3 regions of the Arthrobacter sp. JSM 101049 genome follow, and region 2 is predicted to be linked to each of the others. Evidence: riboswitches for the same ligand, from Rfam matches in the RefSeq annotation. Region 2 holds a riboswitch; each other region holds the start of a gene.
What was found. A riboswitch is a leader RNA that binds a small molecule or an ion and turns the genes downstream of it on or off. The one in region 2 is predicted to bind thiamine pyrophosphate.
Positions count from the first base shown of each region.

Region 1: it holds a riboswitch for thiamine pyrophosphate, as region 2 does, so the genes downstream of both, thiM (hydroxyethylthiazole kinase) here and AB8M85_RS02700 (ECF transporter S component) in region 2, are expected to answer to the same signal.
Region 3: it holds a riboswitch for thiamine pyrophosphate, as region 2 does, so the genes downstream of both, thiO (glycine oxidase ThiO) here and AB8M85_RS02700 (ECF transporter S component) in region 2, are expected to answer to the same signal.

Region 1 covers NZ_JBGFFC010000006.1:98,044-100,235, reverse strand. The annotation lists gene AB8M85_RS14975 (aldehyde dehydrogenase family protein) at 1-985, opposite strand, end outside; TPP riboswitch at 1,062-1,163, shown strand; gene thiM (hydroxyethylthiazole kinase) at 1,155-1,970, shown strand; gene thiE (thiamine phosphate synthase) at 1,967-2,192, shown strand, end outside.
Region 2 covers NZ_JBGFFC010000001.1:574,028-576,219, reverse strand. The annotation lists gene AB8M85_RS02715 (monovalent cation/H+ antiporter complex subunit F) at 1-134, shown strand, start outside; gene mnhG (monovalent cation/H(+) antiporter subunit G) at 131-529, shown strand; gene AB8M85_RS02705 (DUF4235 domain-containing protein) at 536-805, opposite strand; TPP riboswitch at 874-1,000, shown strand; gene AB8M85_RS02700 (ECF transporter S component) at 1,055-1,675, shown strand; gene AB8M85_RS02695 (ATP-binding cassette domain-containing protein) at 1,680-2,192, shown strand, end outside.
Region 3 covers NZ_JBGFFC010000002.1:312,898-315,089, forward strand. The annotation lists gene thiO (glycine oxidase ThiO) at 1-1,073, opposite strand, end outside; TPP riboswitch at 1,070-1,191, opposite strand; gene AB8M85_RS06545 (DEAD/DEAH box helicase) at 1,463-2,192, shown strand, end outside.

The sequences.
Region 1 (2,192 bases), on a different contig from region 2:
ACACGAGGCGCCCGTCTCCGAGGTAGCCAGCCACGCGCACGAAATGGTCGTCGTTGACCATGCGCCCGTAGTCCCGGCTCGACGACGGATCCTTGCCGTAGAACGCGGCGATCGCCCGGGGCAGGTGCTTCTGCAGCCCGGCGGCCGCGCCCGCGCCGACGGCCAGCACGTAGTCCGGGGCCACGCACGTCTGCCCGGCATTCATGAACTTCCCGTGGGCGAGCCGGCGGGCAATGGCCGGGAAGTTTCCGTCGGAGACGACGGCGGGGCTCTTCCCCCCGAGTTCAAGGGTCACCGGTGTCAGCGATTCGGCGGCGGCGTGGGCGACGATCCGGCCGACCCGCTCGCCACCGGTGTAGAAGATATGGTCCCAGCGCAGGCCCAGCAGCTCCGTCGTCGTCTCGGCCGCCCCTTCGACCACGGCGACGGCCCGGGGGTCCAGGTATTCGGGGATGAGCCGGGCGAGCAGCGCGGAGGTCTCCGGGGCGAGTTCGGAGGGTTTGAGGAGCACGGCATTGCCCGCGGCCAGGGCCCCGACCAGGGGCCCGAGCAGCAGCAGGACCGGGTAGTTCCACGGTGCGATGACCAGCACCAGGCCCAGGGGTCGGGACTGGATGCGCGCGGCCGCCGGTTGCAGCGACACGGGCACCTTCACGTGCCGGTCGGCCATCCAGTCCCCCAGGTGCAGCTGGGCGTGGTCGATCTCGGCCTTCACGCGGTCCAGCTCGGTCAGGCGCGCTTCGGCAGCCGGCTTCCCCAGGTCCGCGGCCAGCGCGCCGCAGAGCGCCTCCTCCTTCTCCTGGAGCAGCCGCTCGAGCGCCTTGAGCTGCCCGGCACGGAATCTGCGCGGGTGGGCCAGCCGTGAATCGGCGGCGTCGCGCAGTCGCCGCGAGGCGGCCACTGGTTGCTCTGCGGGCTGCGGGCCGCGCCCCGCGGTGGTCGCGGCGGTCGCGGCGGTCGATCGGGTGCGTCGCTTCGTGGCCATGCTACGACCTTAGCGCCCGCCGGTGGTGAACCAGGTCACGGACTTGGCTGCGGCCGCGGGGGCCGGTAGGCTCGCGGTCATCGACACGGGGTGTCCGCGCAGAGGGCGCGGACTGAGATCACACCCGTCTGAACCTGATCTAGTTCGTACTAGCGGAGGGATGTCGCCCATGCCCGTGCATGCGCCCACCTATACACCGGCCGACCTCGGCCACGCCATTGAGAAGCTGCGCACCTCGGCGCCACTGGTCCAGTGTCTGACCAACGCCGTCGTCACGAATTTCACCGCCAACGTCCTGCTGGCCGCCGGGGCCTCCCCGGCCATGGTCGACGTCCCCGGGGAAGCTGCCGCGTTCGCGCCGGTGGCCTCCGCCGTGCTCGTGAACCTGGGCACGCCGCACGCCGAACAGCGCCGGGCCATGCTCGAGGCCGCCCGCAGTGCCCGCACGGCAGGCATCCCCTGGGTGCTGGACCCGGTAGCGGTCGGCTTCTTGGAGGTGCGGACCCAGTTCGCCGCCGAGCTGCTGGCCGAACGCCCCACCGTGGTCCGCGGCAACGCCTCCGAGATCCCCGCCCTGGCCGGTTCCGGTGCTGGCGGCCGCGGCGTCGACGCCACGGACAACGTCGAGGCGGCCCTGCCTTCGGCCACCCACCTGGCGGCGTCCTGCCCGACCGTCGTGGCGGTCTCCGGACCGGTCGACCTCGTCACCGACGCCGGCCGCACCGTGCGCGTGCACGGCGGCGATCCCCTGCTCACCCGCGTCACCGGAGGCGGCTGCTCCCTCGGTGCCCTGGTGGCCGCGATGGTCGCCGCGAACGACGGCGATGCGCTGCTGGGCACGATCGCCGCCCACGCACTGTACTCGGTCGCCGCCGAACGGGCCGCCGCCACCGCGACCGGACCGGGCTCCTTCGCCGTCGGGTTCCTGGACACCCTGGCCGCCACCGGCCCCCAGGAGCTCTCCACCGCGGCGGTGCTCGCATGAGGGCGCCGGCACCGGGAACCGGGATCTACCTCGTGGCCGACGCCGCGAGCACCGCCGGACGGCCCCTGGCCGACATCGTGGCCGCCGCCGTCTCCTCCGGGATCGGGACCATCCAGCTGCGCTGCAAGGACCTCCCCGCGCGGGATTTCCTGGCCGAGGTAGCCGCCTGCGCCGTCCACACCGCGGGCCGTGCCCTGCTGCTGGTCAACGACCGTGTCGATG
Region 2 (2,192 bases):
TGTGCGGGCTGTGCCTGGACATGGCCGTCAACCAGCACCTGAACCACATCGTGTTCATCGTCGTCGGCTGCCTGGTGGCCTTCATCGGCTCGGTCACCATCGCCCGCTACGTCACGGATCGGAGGAACCCATGATGGTCATCGCCCTGGTCGAGGGCGGAACCGCCGACACCGTCGTGGACTGGATCACGGCGGTCTGCATGGTGGGCGGCGCGCTGATGTCCGTCGCCGCGGGCATCGGCCTGGTGCGCTTCCCCGACCTGTTCTCGCGCATGCACGCGGCCACCAAGCCGCAGGTGCTCGGGCTCTTCCTGCTGCTAATGGCGGTCGCCTTGCAGATCAGGGCGTGGTCCGCAGTGCCCGTGCTGCTGCTGGCGTGGTTGTTCCAACTGCTCACCGCGCCGGTGACGGCCCACATGGTCGGTCGGGCGGCCTACCGGACCAAGCACCTCAAACAGGAAACGCTGGTCCTCGACGACCTCAATGAAGTGGTCTCCGAGGCCCAGCGTCGCCTGGACGAAGGCCGGTAGCCGGTCTCAGACCTCGTCGACGGTCTTGTTGAAGTGGCGGATGGTCCGCTGCGTCCCCCGGTTGGTCATCACCTGGATCACTGCCGCGACAACGGCCGACACGACGGCGAATCCCAGCGCCTGGCGCAAGGTCGCCTGCGCCTGCGCGTCGGCATCCCCCGGTTTGGGCGGATTGACGCCGGTCGCCTTTTCCCAGACCACGTCCACGAGCTTGCCGCCGAGGAATCCGGCACCGATCGACATCACCGAGCCGAAGACTTTCAGTAGTACGTTCACGAACGATTCTCCCGTCGGTAGGTGGTTACCCGCCCAGCATAACGCGCTGTAGACTGGGGCCACTGAAACACCTACGACAGGGGAGCGTCGCCGACCGGAAACGGCCGGGCACACGGACGCTGAGAGTGCGGAATGCCGCAGACCCTCGAACCTGCTCCGGCTCGTACCGGCGAAGGGAGTCGAGAATCTCAGGACACGCGGAACCGCCGCGTTGCCCTCCCCTCCTTGACCACCAAGGAGGACACCCTCATGAGCAGCACCCTTTCTGCCGCGGCCACGACGCGCCGCAGCTGGCGCGTCGTCGACATCGTCGTCGCATCCGTCATCGCCGTCGCCTCCGGCGTCATCTTCTGGGCCTGGAACACCACCCACCACCTGCTCGATTTCCTCTTCCTCGCCTTCCCGCCATCGTCGGCGCTGTTGGCCGGAATGTGGCTCTTTCCCGCAGTGCTCGGGGCGCTGGTCATCCGCAAACCCGGGGCCGCTCTGTTCTGCGAGATGGTGGCCGCGGTGGTCTCCTCGCTGCTGGGCTCCGAATACGGCTGGACCGTCTGGGTCTCCGGCCTGGTCCAGGGGCTGGGCGCCGAGGTCGTCGTTGCCGTGTTCCTTTACCGCCGCTGGTCGCTTCCGGTGGCCCTGCTGGCCGGGCTGCTGACCGGCATCTTCGGCGGGGTCAACGATGCCTTCATCTTCGCCTGGTTCCCCGAGTACACGACGGCGATGAAGTTCGCCTACGTCGGCTGCATGGCGGCCTCCGGACTGGTCATCGCCGGGCTGGGCAGCTGGGCCCTGACCCGTGCACTGTCCCGGACCGGGGCCCTGTCGGCGCTGGCCTCGCGGAAGGCCGCCCAGGAGCGGATCGTCGGTTGATTCGATGAACCACCGCCTGGAACCGACAGCGGATCCCGCCGCGGCCGCCGGCCCGGCACCGCGCGGCTGCACCGTCAGGGCCCGCGGCTGGGCCTGGAAACACGCCGGACGCGAAGTCCCGGCGGTCTCGGGCCTGGACCTGGACATCGCCTCCGGTGAGCGGGTGCTGCTCGTCGGGCCGTCCGGGGCCGGGAAATCCACGCTGCTGCATGCCCTCGCCGGCGTGCTGCAGGACGACGAGGACAATGCCTCGGCCGGCGAGCTGCTCATCGACGGCCAGCCGGCCGGCCGGGCCCCTGGCCGGATCGGGCTCATGCAGCAGGACCCGGAGACCCAGGTCGTGCAAGCCCGGATCGGCGACGACGTCGCCTTCGGCGCGGAAAACCTCTGCGTTCCCGCCGGGGAGATCTGGCCGCGGGTTGCCGCGAGCCTGGATGCCGTCGGCCTGGACCTGCCCGTGGAGCACCCGACTTCCGCCCTGTCCGGCGGCCAGAAACAGCGCCTGGCCCTGGCCGGG
Region 3 (2,192 bases), on a different contig from region 2:
ACGGCGCTGGCCGCTGCCACGCTGAGCAGCACGCCATGGCGGTGGAAACCCGTCGCGGCGATCAGCCCCGGGCCGATGCGCCCCAGCAGGGGAAGGTTGTCCGGGGTCCCGGGTCGGGTCCGTGCCGTCGTCTCGGCCAGTTCAAAGTGCCCCAGGCCGGGCATGATCCGCAGGGCATCGCGCAGCAGCCGGTGCGTGCCCTCGACGCTGACCCCGGTGTGGCCGTCCTCGCGTTCGGTCGCCCCGAGCACGACCTCGCCGTCGCTGCGCGGCAGCACATAGACGGCGCGGCCCGATACCAGGGCGCGCACCGTCACCCCGGCGGGGCGCGGGAACGCGGGCGTCGGCCGCAACCGCAGCACATCGCCGTGGACCGGACGCACGGCGAGCCGCAGTCCCGCCGGAAGGCCGGGCAGGGCGACTGCGCCACCTGGCAGGCCGGTTCCCGTAGCCAGGATGACCTCGTCGGCGGGTACGGTTTCCCTCCGCCCCGATCCGGGACGCCCGCAATCGACGGCCGAGCCGTGATCGGACGGGACGACGGCGGTGGCCTCCTGCCTGACCCATCGGACCCGGGACTCGGCGGCCAGTGCCGCCAGCAGGGCGGCAGCGGTCCGCCGTGGGTCGGCCTGCCCGTCGCCCGGGGCGGAAAAGGCCCCGGCCAGCCGCGGCGCCAGCAGCGGCTCCAGGCGCCGCGCGGCCGTCGTGCCGACTTCGCCGATGTCCAGCGCCGCGGCACGCTGGGCCGCAGCCAGCTCCGCGAGCGCCTCCCGGTCCGCGCCGTCGGCGGCGACGACGAGCGTTCCTCCGGCACGGAATCCGGTCGGGCGGCCCGTCGCCTGTTCCAGGGCACGCGCCCAGCGCGGCCACGCGTCTGCGGCCGGCACCGAGAGCCGCAGCAGGTCCTGCTCCTGGAAGTGGTATTCGGTGATGGCGGCCAGCATCCCGGCGGCGGCGTGCGTGGCCCCGGTCCCCGGAGCCGGGTCTATAAGGCTCACCTGGTGTCCGGCGCGCGCCAGTTCCCATCCAATGGACAGCCCGATGATCCCGGCTCCCACGACTGCACAGTGCATTGGCCTGCTGCCTTCCCTCCGCCGGCATGATCCGGATCAGGTCAATCGGTCGGTGCCCCGCCGCATCGGCTGCGGCAGCACCCTCTCAGCCCGTTCGCGGGCTCCCGTGGTCTCGGGTCCAGCGTAACGCACGCCACGCGGCGACCGGTGGCACGCGGCGAACGGGCGTGTGCACGCTAGACTGGAAGGGTAGACAAGGATGCCCGGTCGTACCAGACGCATGTACTTGGCAGGAATTCCCAGCGAACCTGCACCTTTTGCGCGATCATTCGCGCTCGTAAGCCACGATCGGCTCCGCTGGACGCGCCGCTGCCGCAGTGGACTCCGCCCCCGGATTCCGGAGGACGTTGAGCACATCGCACCCCGGCGCCTAAACGAATGAGATTTCATTGAACACAGAGCAACAACTCACCGATGACACCGGCACCGAACAGCTCGAGGTCGACGGGACCCTTGCCACCGAGGACGCCCCGCACGAAATCCCCGAACAGACCTTTGCCGACTTCGGCGTCCGGGCCGACATCGTCGAATCCCTGGCCGATGCCGGCATCGTCCACCCCTTCCCGATCCAGGCCATGACCTTGCCGGTGGCCCTCGGCGGTCACGACATCATCGGCCAGGCCAAGACCGGCACGGGCAAGACGTTCGGATTCGGCATCCCGGCCCTGCAACGCGTCATTGGCCCCGGGGACGCCGACTACGACAAGCTCCCGACACCCGGCGCCCCGCAGGCGCTCATCGTCGCGCCCACCCGCGAGCTGGCCAACCAGGTGTCCGAGGACATCAGGAAGGCCGCCACCAAGCGCAATGCGCGCATCGCCACGATTTATGGCGGGCGGGCCTACGAGCCGCAGATCGAGCAGCTGGCTGCCGGCGTGGAGATCGTCGTGGGCACTCCCGGTCGGTTGATCGACCTGCACAAGCAGAAGCACCTGAACCTGAAGAACATCCGCATCGTTGTCCTCGACGAGGCCGACGAGATGCTCGACCTGGGCTTCCTGCCCGATGTCGAGACGCTCCTGGCGGCCATTCCGGCGGTGCACCAGACCATGCTGTTCTCCGCCACCATGCCCGGGGCGGTCGTCTCCATGGCGCGACGCTACATGTCCCACCCCACGC